DNA from 3 places in the Rossellomorea sp. y25 genome. Region 2 is predicted to be linked to each of the others. Evidence: riboswitches for the same ligand, from Rfam matches in the RefSeq annotation. Region 2 holds a riboswitch; each other region holds the start of a gene.
What was found. A riboswitch is a leader RNA that binds a small molecule or an ion and turns the genes downstream of it on or off. The one in region 2 is predicted to bind lysine.
Positions count from the first base shown of each region.

Region 1: linked by a shared signal. The riboswitch ahead of AAEM60_RS19205 (Na+/H+ antiporter NhaC family protein) and the one ahead of AAEM60_RS16660 (aspartate kinase) in region 2 are both predicted to bind lysine.
Region 3: linked by a shared signal. The riboswitch ahead of lysA (diaminopimelate decarboxylase) and the one ahead of AAEM60_RS16660 (aspartate kinase) in region 2 are both predicted to bind lysine.

Region 1 covers NZ_CP145886.1:3,795,344-3,800,819, reverse strand. The annotation lists gene AAEM60_RS19225 (bifunctional UDP-sugar hydrolase/5'-nucleotidase) at 1-172, shown strand, start outside; gene AAEM60_RS19220 (DUF1805 domain-containing protein) at 229-531, shown strand; gene AAEM60_RS19215 (HD-GYP domain-containing protein) at 724-1,836, shown strand; gene yunB (sporulation protein YunB) at 1,896-2,660, shown strand; lysine riboswitch at 2,740-2,922, shown strand; gene AAEM60_RS19205 (Na+/H+ antiporter NhaC family protein) at 3,038-4,603, shown strand; gene AAEM60_RS19200 (sodium-dependent transporter) at 4,924-5,476, shown strand, end outside.
Region 2 covers NZ_CP145886.1:3,269,151-3,274,626, forward strand. The annotation lists gene AAEM60_RS16650 (succinate dehydrogenase cytochrome b558 subunit) at 1-178, opposite strand, end outside; gene AAEM60_RS16655 (YslB family protein) at 532-969, shown strand; gene AAEM60_RS16660 (aspartate kinase) at 1,064-2,302, opposite strand; lysine riboswitch at 2,506-2,684, opposite strand; gene uvrC (excinuclease ABC subunit UvrC) at 3,056-4,825, opposite strand; gene AAEM60_RS16670 (nucleoporin-interacting protein) at 4,822-5,476, opposite strand, start outside.
Region 3 covers NZ_CP145886.1:1,123,242-1,128,717, forward strand. The annotation lists gene AAEM60_RS05595 (XRE family transcriptional regulator) at 1-94, shown strand, start outside; gene AAEM60_RS05600 (sigma-70 family RNA polymerase sigma factor) at 452-988, shown strand; gene AAEM60_RS05605 (DUF4179 domain-containing protein) at 969-2,369, shown strand; lysine riboswitch at 2,489-2,665, shown strand; gene lysA (diaminopimelate decarboxylase) at 2,781-4,067, shown strand; partial or broken gene AAEM60_RS05615 (dicarboxylate/amino acid:cation symporter) at 4,111-5,349, shown strand.

The DNA of each region.
Region 1 (5,476 bases), 530 kb from region 2:
CCATGAAATCTTAATCGATAACAAGCCGATCGATTCTCAGAAAGTGTACAAGCTTGCCTTACCTGATATGTTCACGTTTGGACACTTCTTTCCTGACCTTCAAAGACTAGAAAAAAAATACTTTATGCCTGAGTTTTTACGAGATGTTCTTGAATGGAAATTAAAGCAGTAAATGTTTCACCGTTTCCTTTTCCGCGTCATACATATGAGTGAAAGGAGCGATGAAACATGATGAATGTATTTCCGATTACCATTCAGGGACATACCTTTTTAGCGATTTCTGTTGAACTGCCCAAAACCAATCTCCTCGTTGTGACGAGTGATATAGGATATATAATGTGTGGAGCACTGGACGTAGCGTTACTAAATGAGAAGTTAAAAGACAGAGGAATCATTGCAGGAAGAGCCGTCGGTGTAAAAACAATCGATCAGCTACTTGATGCCCCTCTTGAATCCATCACCATAGAAGCAGAAAATCGCGGCATCACACCGGGCATGATCGGCCGGGATGCATTGTTAAAAATGATATAAGTGTCAAGAAGGACCAGTTGCTCTTTTGAGGGCGCTGGTTTTTGTTTTGGTGTCGGAGGACACCATCAATATTCTTTCATGAATAATTAACAATATACAAGGAAATACACCTTGCAAGAACGTTTTTATCCTTTATAATGGAGATACTAGGAAATTTTGTCGAAAAATGAAAGAATTACATAGGAGAATTCTATGAGGCTTATATCAACTAGGGCTTTGAAACCGGGCATGGTTCTAGCTACAACCGTATATAATATGAGAGGTCAAGCTTTAATTCATGATAACGTTCCGATAACAGAACGCATGATTTATAGATTGCAGGAGCTTAGTATTCAGTATGTCTATATTGAAGACTCGCTTTCGAGCGGAATCCATGTAAATGGGACCGTTTCGAATAAAGTGAGACAGCAAGCTGTAAACAATATTGAAATGGCCTTTAATCAATTAAGCGCATCGAAAACGGCGCCAAGTGCGCTCATGATTGAAGATAGTGCTAAGCAATTGAAGCAGGTGATTGATGTAGTCTTGTCTGAAGTAAAGGCAAATCATGATCTCCTAACCATTTTGACAGATGTTTTCACATATGATTCCTATATTTTTCATCATTCATTTAATGTTACATTGTATACGCTCTCAATTGGTCTTGAACTTAAGCTCTCTGCTAAACAGCTCGAGCAGTTAGGGGTGGGAGCGATTTTGCATGATATCGGTAAGATGCTGGTACCAGAGGAGATTCTATTGAAGCCAGGTAAGCTGACAGAAGGCGAGTTCTCTGAAATTAAGAAGCATTCTGAACACGGCTTTGAGATTCTGAGACAGCTTCATTCTGTGTCTTTGATCATTGCTCATTGCGCTTATCAGCATCATGAGAGGCTTGATGGATCCGGTTATCCACGGGGAATCAAAGGCGAGGATATTCATCCGTTTGCAAAAATCATTGCAGTGGCGGATGTATTTGACGCCATGACGTCTAATCGTGTGTATCGGAAAGCCATGCTTCCACATCAAGCGTTGGAGGTATTATATGCAGGCAGCGGCACCCTGTTTGATACAAATGTAATCGGAGCCTTCAGGTCTTCTGTTGCCATCTATCCAAATGGGATGGTTGTGGAGCTGAATGATGGCCGAAAAGGAATAGTGACAGATCAAAATAAAGGGGTAACGGATCGACCGGTGATTCGGATCATCGAAGAAGACGGACAGGAATTACAAACCCCTTATCCCATTGATTTAAGCACGGAATTAGATAAGGTGATTACCGGGTTTGACCCGGATTATGAACCCCAATCTCTAAAAATTAAATAATTTTTTTGCGTTAAACCCCTCTTACTGTGCATACAAATAGCTTGTAAGGGGGGATTTTTTTGTCAAAGTTTAAAACATACAAACCCCGAAGAGGAGGGCCGCTACCTTTTCGATATGTGATGATCATTACGATTCTATTCTTTATGATATCTACTGGATTCGGGTTGTGGATCATTAATAAAGGTTTAAAACCGACACTTCTTGCTTATGCTGAGACCCAGACCAGCAGGATCGGTACGTTAGTTATCAATAAAGCAATTAACAAAAAAATTGCCGATGTTCTTGATATTTCGGATATAACGGAAGAAGTGAAGAATACAGAAGGCGATATTGTCTCATTTAAATACAATACTCAGACAATCAACCGGGTTCAGGCAGAAATCACAAACTTAGTACAGCAAAACCTGCAGGAAGCAGAGGAAGGAAATTTAGAAAACCTGGAATTTATTACCGAAGTGGAAATCGATGAAGGGAAATCTAAAGCAGCGAAGGGCATCACTTACTCGGTGCCTCTTGGTCAGGCGACCAACAACGTGTTACTCGGTAATCTGGGTCCAAAAGTGCCCATTCGCTTTCATTCGATCGGGGATGTCCGTTCCGATATTAAAACGACAGTAGAGCAATTTGGGATCAATAATGCTGTTGTAAAAGTGTTTGTCGAGCTTGAAGTCAATGTCCAGATCATCATTCCATTTGCAACGAAAACGGAAACCATCAAGCAGGATATCCTGGTTGCCATGGGTACCGTTCACCTGGATGTACCACAGTTTTATAACAATGGTGGAGGTGAATCCAGCCCATCCATTGAAATTCCCACAAATTAGTCAGGAAAAAAAGTTGTCAAAAGAATGATAGTTTGTTATATTAATAAAGAAAATTTAATAACACACCACATCATCAGTCCGATGGGGTAGAGGCGCAGGGTTCAAGAGTATGCTGTTTGAGGATGACAACTGGGAGAACAGATGAAAGGGAACTTTTGCCGAAGTAAATATGCATGTCGAAGGTGTATTTGCTGGGGTTATCTTGAAGAAGGATAACACTGTCATTATAGGGGAATCTCTATAATGGGGAGCTACAGATCGTGATGGAGCACTTAAATTACTTACTAAGGTAATGATAGTTTCTCTATCGTTGCCTTTTTTTATTATCCTCTGTCATGCTACGATGGTTCCCCCCTATCAAATAGGAGGAGGACACTATGGAAAACACGATTTACTCACTATTACCACCCCTTTTAGCCATTCTTATGGTTATACTTACGAGACGGGTTCTACTTTCACTCGGAGTAGGAATCGTTGCGTCTGCCTTTCTGTTAGCAGATTTCTCAATTACAAAAACATTCAGCTTTATGTGGGACGCCTTTAAAGGCATCTTTGTCGCAGATGGAGCACTCAACACCTGGAATGTCTATATTATTTTCTTCTTACTTATTCTTGGTGTGATCACGGCGTTTGTGAACATTTCCGGCGGTAGCCGCGCATTTGGTGAATGGGCTATGAAACGTGTGAAAACGAGAAAAGGGGCACAGCTTCTTGCAGCCGTTTTAGGTATCATAATTTTTATTGATGACTATTTTAACGCCCTTGCTGTAGGACAGGTTTCGAGACCCATTACGGATCGCCACAAAATTTCACGTGCAAAACTAGCCTATATCATTGACTCCACATCGGCACCGATTTGTGTCGTTTCACCAATCTCAAGCTGGGGAGCGTACATTATCGGGATTATCGGTTCGATTCTTGCTGCACACAGCATCACTGAATACACAGCATTTTCAGCATTCGTTCAAATGATTCCAATGAACCTTTACGTCTGGGCAGCTGTCCTTCTTGTGATCATGGTTGCTGCTAAAGGCTTGGACTTCGGAAAAATGAAAGAGCATGAAGTAAGAGCCCTTGAAACAGGAGCCCTTTATGACCCTGAAAAAGAGATTCCAGGCGAATTGAAAAATGATCTGCCTGTAAGCTCGAAAGGATCAGTAGGAGATCTTGTCTGGCCAATCGTGGCTCTGGTCATCGGTACAATCGGAATGATGCTCTGGACAGGGTATCAAGCCGTCGGATCATTTGACATCCTGCCGATATTTGAAAATACAGATGTAACGAAATCTTTATTATATGGTGGATTATTCGGTCTCCTTGTTGCGCTGATCTTCTTCCTTCGTCAAGTCAGCTTGAAAGGAATTGAAGGCAAAGCCGTTGGAGTAGCAGTAGTGGAAGGAATCAAATCCATGCTGCCAGCCGTTTACATTCTTATCTTCGCATGGACGATCGTAACATTGATCGATCAATTGCAAACAGGTACGTATCTTGCGGGTCTGGTTGAACAATCCAGCTTACCGATGCAGGCACTTCCGGTCATCTTGTTCTTAGTTGCCGGAATCATGGCGTTCTCCACAGGGACATCCTGGGGATCGTTTGGTATCTTACTGCCGATCGCCGGGGAAATTGCAGCAGCGACAGATGTAAGTATCTTATTGCCTGCTATGGCAGCCGTTTTAGCTGGATCCGTATTGGGAGATCACTGTTCTCCAATCTCAGATACGACGATCCTTTCCTCAACTGGAGCAGGAAGCAATCATATCGATCACGTTCTCACACAGCTTCCATATGCATTGATCGGAGCGGTTGCTGCTTCAATTGGATACCTTGTACTGGGATTCACTGGTAGCACGTTACTTGGTTTAGGAGTTGTGATTATTTTAATCCTGGCATTCGCTTTTCTGTTTGGTGAAAAAGCAAAACCGGCTGTATCAGAACAATAATGAAATGAAGAACCAGGAGCTCATCGGCTCCTGGTTTTTTTATGCAATTTTCACTTGATGTCAGGGTATTTATTAAAACCCATGGTGGTATCAAGAAATCCCCCTCGACCTTTCCAATCATTAATCCTTCATGTTTCGACAAAATTCATATAGTGAAATAGTACCTGTCCCAATTTGAAAAAATCTCTCTGTAGGCTTAAAAATAGCTTTGACAATTGTCCTGGAACTAGCTATACTGACTTTAGATTATAAATAATCTGAAAATATAAAAATTTCAAATACCTTAATATGGTAGTTGAAAAGAACTAGGGGGGACCAATATGGAGAATCGTGCCCAGTTTGGAACACGAGCAGGATTTATTCTAGCTGCCGTCGGGTCAGCAATCGGTTTGGGAAACATTTGGCGTTTTCCGGCAGTAGCGTATGAAAATGGTGGAGGAGCATTCTTTATTCCTTATTTATTCGCTCTTCTAACAGCGGGAATTCCATTATTAGTACTTGAATTTACATTAGGTCATAAGTACCGTGGCTCAGCACCGCTATCTTATTTCCGTCTTAATAGGAAATCAGAGTGGCTTGGCTGGTGGCAGGTGTTAATTGCATTTGTTATTTCTACCTATTATGCCGTCATTATCGCGTGGGCGATGTCCTACAGTGTATTTTCTTTCAATCTAGGTTGGGGCAAGGATACAGAGTCATTCTTATTCAATGACTATTTAAAGCTTACGGTTGATCCTGGTCAAACGGGCAGTATCGTTCCTGGAGTATTCATTCCACTTGTATTGGTCTGGGTGATTACATTAGGAATTCTTTTCAAAGGTGTAAAGAAAGGAATCGAAGTAGCGAATAAGATCTTTATTCCGGCACTAGTTA
Region 2 (5,476 bases):
TTTCAAGGAAATAACGGAAAGGAAGACTTTCCATAAAGTGTGCCGCTTGGTTAAATGATTCTTCCCCACCAGTGGCAAAATGGTTCACGACTAAATGTTGTGTTAAAAATAATCCAACTGGAATAACACCTAGCAATGAATGAAGCCTGCGATAATTAAATTCTCGATTTCCAGCCATGATTTACCCCCCTTAATGATAAAATATGAATTCGTTTTCTAATGCATTTTCTAAGAATGACTAGACGACGATACATATTTTATATTGTAACAATTATGTGACATGTTCATTTTACTCCCAAGGAGTGGAAGCGTCAAGAAAACGTATACATAAATTCGACAATATCGCAAAAATATTTTTAATATATTGATAACAAAAAAGATGAGGTATTGCCTTGTTAAATGTTCGAAAATTCAAATAAATATCAAATAAAAGTTATACCACCAAAATATCCCATGGTTATTTTTTCGAAGTATGGGATGATAATTCCCCTTTTCATGTATATAATAGTTTTATAGAAAGAGGGGATTTACTTGGAACAGAAAAAAGAAGAAGTACATCAACCGTCCGTTCCAATCTTCGGATATGAAATTTTACGTGACATGTTGATTCCAGAAATTTTAGGAAAGCATACACCCGATATTTTATACTGGGGTGGAAAACAGCTCTCTCGGAAATTCCCCCTTCAGTCATCAGAAGAACTGGTATCGTTTTTCGATGAAGCCGGCTGGGGAACTCTTGCACTGCTGGAACAAAAAAAGAATGAGATGACCTTTGAAATAAGCGGACCGGTGATAGAACGACGCCTTTCCTTAAAGTCGGATGTCACATTTAAACTGGAAACGGGCTTTCTTGCCGAACAAATACAGTTACAAAAAAAATGTGTGGCAGAAGCTGCTGACGAACTACATAAACGGAGTCATTCAGTTAAAGTGATTGTAAGATGGGACGAAAAAGATAAAGTAGAATAGTCCTGAACAACATACTTTTAATTCTTTAATAAAGGGTTGCCCCACTTGATGGGGCAACCCTTTTTCACTTGTCCCGTTCTATGCTGCTTTAGTATTATAGCGTGATTTCTTCCATCTTCACCGCGTCCAGGTTAAATGCAGTATGTAGGACGCCTGCCGCTTTTTGCATATTTTTCTCGTCTACCACTGCAGATACTTTGATTTCAGAGGTGCTGACCATTTTCACCACGATGTCATTTTGAGCTAATACTTCGAACATTTCCGCTGCAACACCTGGATTTGAGATCATACCGGAGCCCACGATGGATACTTTGGAAAGCTCACTTTCATGTTCAACATGGGTGAAGCCTAATTGCTCTTTGTTTCGTTCCAGAACAGCGAGGGTCTCCTCCAAATCCTGTTCTTTAATCGAAAATGATAAATTGGTCGTATTCTGATCGGTCTGGCTTTGAATGATAATGTCTACATTCAGATGATTTTTGGCTAAAGTGGTAAACACTGAAGATAGTCCAGTTAATGCGTTACCCAGTCCAAATACAGTGACACGTGTAATTTCAGCTTCAAAGGCTACGCCTCTCACAATTAAGTTTTGTTCCATGCTTGCTTCCTCCTCAATATACGTTCCTTCAACTTTTTCGATACTTGACCTGACCTCTAACGGAATTTGATAATTCTTGGCAAATTCCACTGCCCGTGGATGCAGGACTCCAGCCCCTAAATTAGCCAGTTCCAGCATTTCATCATAGGAAATGGACGGTAACTTTCTTGCCCCTTTAATATAACGCGGGTCTGTCGTATATACCCCGTCTACGTCTGTATAAATGTCACAACGCTCTGCTTTCAGGGCAGCTGCAATTGCTACAGCAGTTGTATCCGATCCACCGCGGCCGAGTGTTGTGATTTCACCCGTTTCTGTCATGCCCTGGAATCCGGCTACAATCACAACTCTCCCGGATTGGAGGTGGTCCATCATCTTTTCAGTATGAATATTGGTAATCCTCGCATTGCTATGAACGGATTCCGTTTCAATCCCGGCCTGCCAGCCTGTAAAGGAGATGGCATCATGTCCTGCTTGGATCAGAGCCATCGTAAGGAGTGAAATGGTCACCTGTTCCCCGGTTGAGAGCAGCATATCCATCTCTCTTTTACTCGGTTGTGATGTAATTTCCCTTGCCAATCCAACGAGGGTATCCGTCGTTTTCCCCATGGCAGATACCACCACCACTACATCATTACCTCTTTCTTTTTCTTCCGCAATTCTTGACGCAACATTTTGAATTCTTTCTACAGAACCTACTGAAGTCCCACCGAATTTTTGAACAATAATACTCACAGCTTCTCCCTCTTTCTCATTGAGTGAAAATTCACGACTCATTTTTTGATGGTGAAGAGTACAATCACAATCATCCTACACGTTCATAGAACAGGTTCTTTTCCAAGAAAAGTTCCTGTGCTGGATAATAAAAAAAGCAATGAGAATAATATCTCATTGCTTTATGAACATACAGCAGAACAAACAAAATAGGTTCATCGGCATTGTGAGATAGCTCTCCAAGATTGAATCATCTTGACAATCCTACATTTCTTAAACGTAGAACCAGCGGAATCAGCATGAGACTGAAACCACTTCGGCGAATCTCCCCTTTTCAGGCATCTCAACGGAGCTCATACTCCTCTTTGCCTGTACTCTTGAAGCTCGCACCTCTATCACCACTTTAAAAAGTGATAATGTTATAAATTTTTGTTAATTATAGCACAGGGGAAATATTGATTCAATGTCTAATTGAAACAATATTTCATTTTATTATTCTTTCGTGAGCTGTATTGAATGAGCATGCGGTGGTTGATTTCCGCTGCAGGTGCTCGCTTTCCGCGGGGAGGAAGTCGAGCCTCCTCGGGCTTTGCCCTGCGGAGTCTCGACCTTTCCTCTATTTCCCGCAGGAGTAAAGTGCCTTCCGCTACAATCCACTCTGTGCTTCTAATGCAACAAAGACTTTATGGGATAAGTGGGAAGACATACTGAATTTGACAACTAATTGCACGTAAACTAAGACCATAATCAACAACACTTAGATTCTAATATCCTTTACTTCAACTTCTCATTCAAAACCTTCGCAACAGCTTCCGGAATCCCTATCTCAATAAACTCCTCCACCGTCGCTTCTTTCATTTTCTTCATGGAACCAAAATGTTTAAGAAGCTGCTTCTTACGCTTCGGTCCGATGCCGTCAATCTCATCCAGGGTGGACTGGAAGGCGCTTTTCCCTCTGAGCTGGCGGTGGAACGTGATGGCAAATCGGTGAACTTCATCCTGAATCCGTTGCAGCAAATAAAATTCCTGACTTCGCTTTTCAAGAGGAACAATTTCCAAAGGATTCCCATACAGCAGTTCTGACGTCTGATGCTTATCGTCTTTCGCAAGGCCGCCAAGAGGAATATCCAAACCTAATTCATTCTCAATGACATCCCTCGCCGCTTCAATCTGCCCTTTCCCGCCATCGATAATGATGAGATCCGGTAAAGGGAGACCATCCTTCAAGACTCTCGTATACCTTCTGCGAACAACCTCCCGCATGGAATCATAATCATCGGGACCCTTGACGGTTTTGATTTTGTACTTTCGATACTCTTTCTTTGCGGGTTTCCCGTCAAGAAACACAATCATGGCAGACACGGGATCGGAACCTTGAATATTCGAGTTATCAAATGCTTCGATCCGGAAGGGAGTATATATGCCCATATGTTCACCAAGACGTTCAATTGCCTTAATCGTTCTTTCCTCATCTCTTTCGATTAGGGCGAACTTTTCTTCAAGGGCCTGCTTCGCATTTTTCTCAGCAAGCTTCACCAGCTCTCTCTTCTTCCCCCGCTTTGGCTGGGTGATTTTCACGTCTAACAGCTTAGCAGCCAGTTCCTCATCAATCACTTCAGGCAAAAATATTTCCTTTGGCTTAAAGTGAATGGATTTTGAATAAAACTGTCCTAAGAAAGTAAGAAATTCATCCTCGGGTTCATTGTATAGAGGGAACAGTGACACATCCCGTTCAATAAGCTTACCTTGTCGTACGAAGAATACTTGTACACACATCCAGCCTTTATCGACCGAATAGCCAAATACATCGCGATCGGTGAAATCAGTCATGGTCATTTTCTGCTTTTCCATCGTCGCTTCAATGTGGAGTATTTGATCACGGAATTCCTTCGCTCTTTCAAATTCCAGATTTTCAGATGCTTCATTCATTTTCACCGTTAGTTGATTCTTAATGTCCTTGTAGCCTCCATTTAAGAATCGGGATATTTCGTCAGTCATTTCACGGTACGTATCTTTGCTCACTTCTTTAATACAAGGAGCAAGACATTGGCCCATGTGATAGTACAAACACGCCCGATCGGGAAGGGTGGAACATTTCCGTAACGGATACAAACGATCCAGCAGCTTTTTCGTTTCATTAGCGGCTCCTACGTTTGGATACGGACCAAAGTACCGCCCTTTCCCCCTTTGAACTTTACGGGTAGTGATGAGCCTTGGGTGCCTTTCGTTCGTTAATTTAATAAAAGGATAGCTTTTATCATCCTTTAACATGACATTGTACTTAGGATCATATTTTTTGATTAGATTCATCTCGAGTACAAGGGCTTCCAGATCAGATGAGGTCATGATGTATTCAAAGTCCTCTATTTCTCCTACTAAGCGTTGAGTCTTTGCATCATGAGAACCCGTAAAATAGGACCGAACACGATTCTTCAATACTTTTGCTTTTCCCACGTAAATAATCGTGCCTTGCCTGTCCTTCATTAAATAACATCCGGGCTGATCTGGTAATAGAGCTAATTTATTGGTTATGGTTGGGTTCATTGTCTCTCTCCCTTCTTGTCCACCCATTTATAGACTGTGATGGTTGAATAAACAGGATCGAATAACTCCTGTGAATGAAATGATTGGACTTTTTCTATTTTTCGATCAAGGTTTTCAATACCCTGTTGTTTAAATCCATTAACCACTGCATCGGTCAGATAGATCTCTTTTTGTGTATGCTCAATGTCTTGAAGAAATTGAGCATACGTTAACACGCGCTTATGTGAGTACGGTACATCAAGATACGAGTATACCCTTGTTTCTTCCCATGTGTACACTATCAGGGGAATTTCATCATTTTTCTCCTCGAAGAATGACGCAGTTTTATATACTGCTGGTGGTGAAGAGTGGTAGCCTGACAACACACTCACACTTGTTCCTATATGCAAAATAAACCACAGGCTCAGGATGATCATCTTCAAGGTACTAAGTTTTTTCATCCATCCAGTTAATAAGAAAAATCCGAGTAATAAGGCCAGAGGTAGAATATGTCTCGGCTTATCAATATTTTGAGCAAATAGGCCCCAGAAAAAATAGGAGCTGAATGCAATCAGGAGTAATGTAACGCCTGTACCAGGTTTCGTCCACCTTCCTCCATTTTTACCCGTAACTAGAAAGAGGAGCAACGTGATGACCACGATGGAAAGTGAT
Region 3 (5,476 bases), 2.1 Mb from region 2:
ATTCCATGGGGATAAAGGCCATAGTTACATGAATATGGAATCAATAGAAGCGGTCCTCCACTTTGTGATGATCTATACGGGACGGGCGGATTGAAGCTTATCGAGACGGATAAGCTTTTTTTAGTGAAAAGCATTACGATGGAAGATAAAAAAGGATTTTTCAACCTTTCTTTGGCTTTTGGATCATTTTCATTCAATCTTGGTGGAGGATGACCCCATCCTACTTAATTGCGTCGAAATCGTCCATGATTGCGTCATTTTCAAGGTGAATTGCGTCATGATCGAAGTAATTGCGTCGATTTCAAATTTATTGCGTCGTTTTTCATAGTTTATGCGTCTTTTTGAAATAAATGGTAACTACCCTCAGTCTACATCGCATGACACCCCATAAAAAATTCCTTGAAACTTTTCCCGCCTCACCCGACTCTAATGAATGACAGGAGGTTAATCAATGGATGTGAAACTCGTAAAAAGAGCAATCAAAGGGAATGAACAGGCATTTGAAAGGCTGATCCACTCAGAAAGCGAGAAGCTGTACAGGACGGCATTTCTATATGTAAGAAATAAAGAGGATGCTCTCGACGTGGTGCAGGAAACGGTTTGTAAAGCATTCACCTCGATAGCCCGTTTGAAGAACCCAGAGTATTTCAGCACCTGGCTGATCAAGATCCTGATACATACGGCATACAGCATGTTGAAGAAACAAAACCGACTGGTCCTGACGGGGGATGAGTTTCTAGACAACACTCTCGTCTCAGAAGAAACGGATATAGAAGGGCGGATCGACTTGATTACGGCCATGGCGTCTTTGAATCAGCACTATCAAACCGTCATTATCTTATTCTACTTCCAGGGTCAGTCGATCAAGATGATATCCGATACGATGGGTACGCCTGAAGGGACGGTCAAGACGTATCTTCACCGGGCGAAGCTGGAATTGAGAATGCTGCTGGAAGGAGTGAATCAGTATGGACAAAAAATGGTTTGAGGAAGAAATGAACAGCATCGAGGTACCAAAAGAAAAGGTTTTTGAGGCAATTTCAACAGGAATCCAAGAAGGCAGAAAACAAAAGGTCCGGAAAAAAACGGTCAAGATAAGTGCCGCATTTACCACCGCTGCTGCCTCCATGGTACTCGTATCGGGCTTCCTGTTCTCACCTGTGAACAATGCACTGGCCAAACTGCCTGTACTGGGTGCCATTTATGAAAAAGTCGGTTCGGATGTCGGAAAAGAACTCTATTTCAGCGATAAAGTGACGGAAGTTAATCAGGCCGCCACTTCCAACGGCGTCGATGTGACAATCACAAGCACATATTATGACGGGAACGTCATCGGAGTCACCTTCAAGGCGAAGGGTGATGACCTTTCCATCGAACATATGGACGAAGGGAATCGTCCGGTGAGCGGCTACAGCTATCATCTCTTCGACGGTAAGGATCAGAATCAATGGGGATCGGGAAGTTCGGGTCTTAAAAAAGACGGGGATGAGTTCATAGGCTCGATCGAATTTTACCGGGATGGGAAAGAACCGCCGGAAAACTTCACGCTTCCGTTAACGTTCACCCATATGGCAGATGTGAACGGTACCTGGACCTTTGATGTACCGGTCAAGAGGATTCCATCTGAAAAGATCAAAACAGATGTAAGGACAGAATCGCCCAATGGGGAATTTGAGCTGCAAGTAACATCTGTCACTAAAGGAAAAGCTACGACTACGCTGGAGTATACCTATTCGGTGGAGTCCGAGAAGGATACGTTAAATCTGATTGTGTTTGATGACTTAGGGAACCGGTTATCAAAGTCCAGTGCAGAGACACTAAATATCAAAGAAATTGACGGTTATTATCAAAAGACTGTCAGGGAGCTGTTCACGAGTAAACTCAGTGATAAAGCACAGTCGCTGAAAGTCCAGGCTGATATGGAGCGAGTAGATGAAGACGGCATCAACTCACTGAAGGATTCACCTCCATTCCAGGTGAAGAGCCCTCGTTTTGGTTATCAGGTCACGGTACAAGATATCCAAAACGCAAAAGGGAAGGTGACAGTCGATTTCACCATTGATCATATCAAAGAGAAACAATTCCAATATGACATATTAAAGAGCTTTGCTCAATTCGTTCAGGTGATCCCATCAAAAGATATTAAAAGAAATGCGAAGGATGAACTGGATTATAATGAGATGCTGAATCATATGATCAGAAGTGCTAAAACGAAAACAGTGGATAAGGATACTCTCCGTTATCAATCCACGTTTACATTGCCTCAGGATGCCAACCTTGAGGACTACTCACTGATTGTCCCATTCGAGACATTGAGCAGAAATGATAAGCCGGTCAAAATGAAACCGTTCGAAATCAATCTGAAATAAAATGATCCACGAAATCCCCGGGCTACTTCCGGGGGTTTTGCCTATTTCTCTTTCAAAAACCAATTGACAACTATTTTAAGAGAGTGGTATAGTAATTCAAACAAAATAATACGTCACTCTCTGATAATAGAGGCGCGAGTATGATGAGTATCTTCTTTGAGAATAATGGATTCCGGGATAAGAAGGGAAAGGCAGATCGCCGAAGCAGAAAATAGCCAATTCTATTTTTTGTTGGGCCAGCATTGAAGAAATGTTGGACTGTCACAATGAAAAAGTTGTGGAGAACTATTGAAGAGATGTTAATACATAGTCTTCATTATGTTTCCAAAACTTTTGATGATAAACCGTATGAGCATCGCTTCATACGGTTTTTTTGTGTTTTTTTAGAGAGAGTCAAAAGGAGTAAAGGATATGAGTACAGTTGATGTGAATGTTCGTGGAGATCTTGAAATCGGAGGAATGAGCACGGGTGAGTTGGTGGAGACCTATGGCACGCCTTTAATGGTTTACGATGAAGGAATGATTCGTGAAAATGCCCGACTTTTCCGTAATGCCTTCAACGAAAGCGGATTGCAGTTCCAGGTGGCATATGCGAGTAAAGCGTTCCTATGTAAAGAGATGGTGCGCCTGGCAGAGCAGGAGGAGTTATCACTGGATGTTGTATCCGGCGGGGAATTGTATACGGCCCTTGAGGCAGGTTTTCCAGCGGAGCGTATTCATTTTCATGGGAACAACAAGTCAGAAGAGGAGCTACTCATGGCACTTGAGGCTAAAATCGGCTGCTTTGTTGTCGATAGTTTCCTAGAGCTTGAACTGCTGCATGATCTGGCCAAGGAGCGTGAGCAGCAGGTTCAGATCCTGATCAGGGTCACGCCAGGTGTGGAAGCCCACACCCATGAGTACATCACGACGGGACAGGAGGATTCGAAATTCGGATTCAGCATTTCCAACGGACAGGCGAATACGGCGATTCAGTTAGCTCTCCACAAGCCGTACTTCTCATTACTCGGTCTGCATTCACATATTGGATCTCAGATTTTCGAACGGGAAGGGTTTGATCAGGCGATTCAAGTACTGGCAGATTTCCTGCAGCGGATCCGGATCGAATTTGATGTGACTATACCGGTGCTGAATATCGGCGGAGGATTCGGTGTCCGGTACACGGAAGAAGACCAGCCCCTGCCGATTCCAACGTATGTGAAGGGCATTACCGATAGTGTGAAGACCTATTTCACCAAGAATGAATATCCGCTCCCTGAAGTATGGGTGGAGCCGGGACGAAGCATGGTGGCTGAAGCTGGGACGACCTTGTATAAAGTGGGGTCGAAGAAAATCATTCCCGATGTGCGCACGTACGTCGCGATCGACGGGGGGATGACGGACAATATTCGCCCGGCCCTCTATCAGGCGAAATACCATGCGGTGCTTGCCAATCGTCCCCATGAGGAATGCACGGAGCTTGTGAGTATTGCCGGGAAATGCTGCGAATCCGGTGACATGCTGATCTGGGACCTGATGCTGCCACCGACGAATTACGGTGATATTCTGGCCGTGTTCAGTACAGGAGCCTACGGGTATTCCATGGCGAGTAATTATAATCGGATTCCAAGACCGGCTGTTGTGTTTGTAAAGGATGGGGAATCACGGGTCGTGATCGAGCGTGAATCGTATGCTGATTTAGTTCGGAATGACCGGTAAAGAATAATCCACCTTACAATCATAATGAAGAGGAGAACATAGAATGAAAAACATATTTAAAACGTACGGATTAGCCATCACACTACTCGCATCCATTATCATAGGATCCATTATCGGACTGACCATGGGAGAGAAAGCAGAAATGTTAAAACCCTTGGGAGATATCTTCCTGAATCTCCTCTTTACGATCGTGGTACCCCTGGTTTTCTTTTCGATCTCATCGGCGATCGCCAATTTGGAATCGAAAGGTCAATTTAAGAAAATCATGCGCAGTATGCTGGTGATATTCCTGATCACCACGATCATCTCGTCTGTGTTGATGATTGTGGGAGTGAAGGTTTTTTCCCCGACGGAAGGTATTACCATCAGTCTGGACTAGTCAGTTGAAACAGAAGACATCCAATTGGGGGACCAAATCGTCCAAACCTTTACTGTGGATAATTTCATTGAATTATTTACACGGGAGCATATGCTGCCCCTTATCTTGTTTTCAGTGGCACTCGGATTTGCCACGAATCGACTGGGGGAAAAAGCAGAGCCATTGAAAAAAATCCTACAGGCAGGGGCCGATGTGAGCATGAAGTTGGTATCGTATATCATGTATTATGCCCCAATCGGTCTGGCTGCCTATTTTGCTACATTAGTAGGAACGTTCGGGGCAAGCTTACTATCTTCTTATTTGCGTTCTTTCCTATTGTATTTAGTGATAGCGGTGATTTACTTTGTAGTGGTTTTCTCCTTCTATGCCTTTGTGGCAGGAGGGAAAAGAGGGGTGAGAGGCTTTTGGAAGCATAACCTTTTACCTGCGGCAACCGCAATCGGAACACAAAGCTCAGTGGCAACCATTCCTGCCAATCTGGATGCAACGAAAAAGATGGGGGTATCCAATGCCGTTCGAGAAACGGTCATTCCTATTGGAGCGTCGATTCATAAAGACGGCTCGGCCATGGGGGCCATCTTGAAAATCGTCTTTGCATTTGGCGTTCTGGGCATTCCTTTTGAAGGGCTTGATACGTACCTTATAGCGGTATTGGTCGCGATTATCACCGCAATCGTCATGGGGGGGATCCCTGGAGGAGGACTGATTGGTGAAATGTTCATCATCGCCGCCTACGGGCTGACGCCGGAAGTGCTTCCGTTATTAGCGGTGATCTCAACTATAATCGATATTCCGGCTACGTTACTGAACGCAACAGGAGACAACGCAGTAGCCGTGCTGGTCGAACGATTTACTAAGAAAAAAACCATTGCCGGCAGGAAAGACATAGAATCGGTAGCGTAGATAGGACAAGGGGACAGGTAAACTGATAACTAGTCATTCATCATTCAAGTGACCTCTACGCATTCATTTTTCAACTAGCTATTTCACACGAGTTGGGACATAATGATGGATCTAATATCCCGTTCGG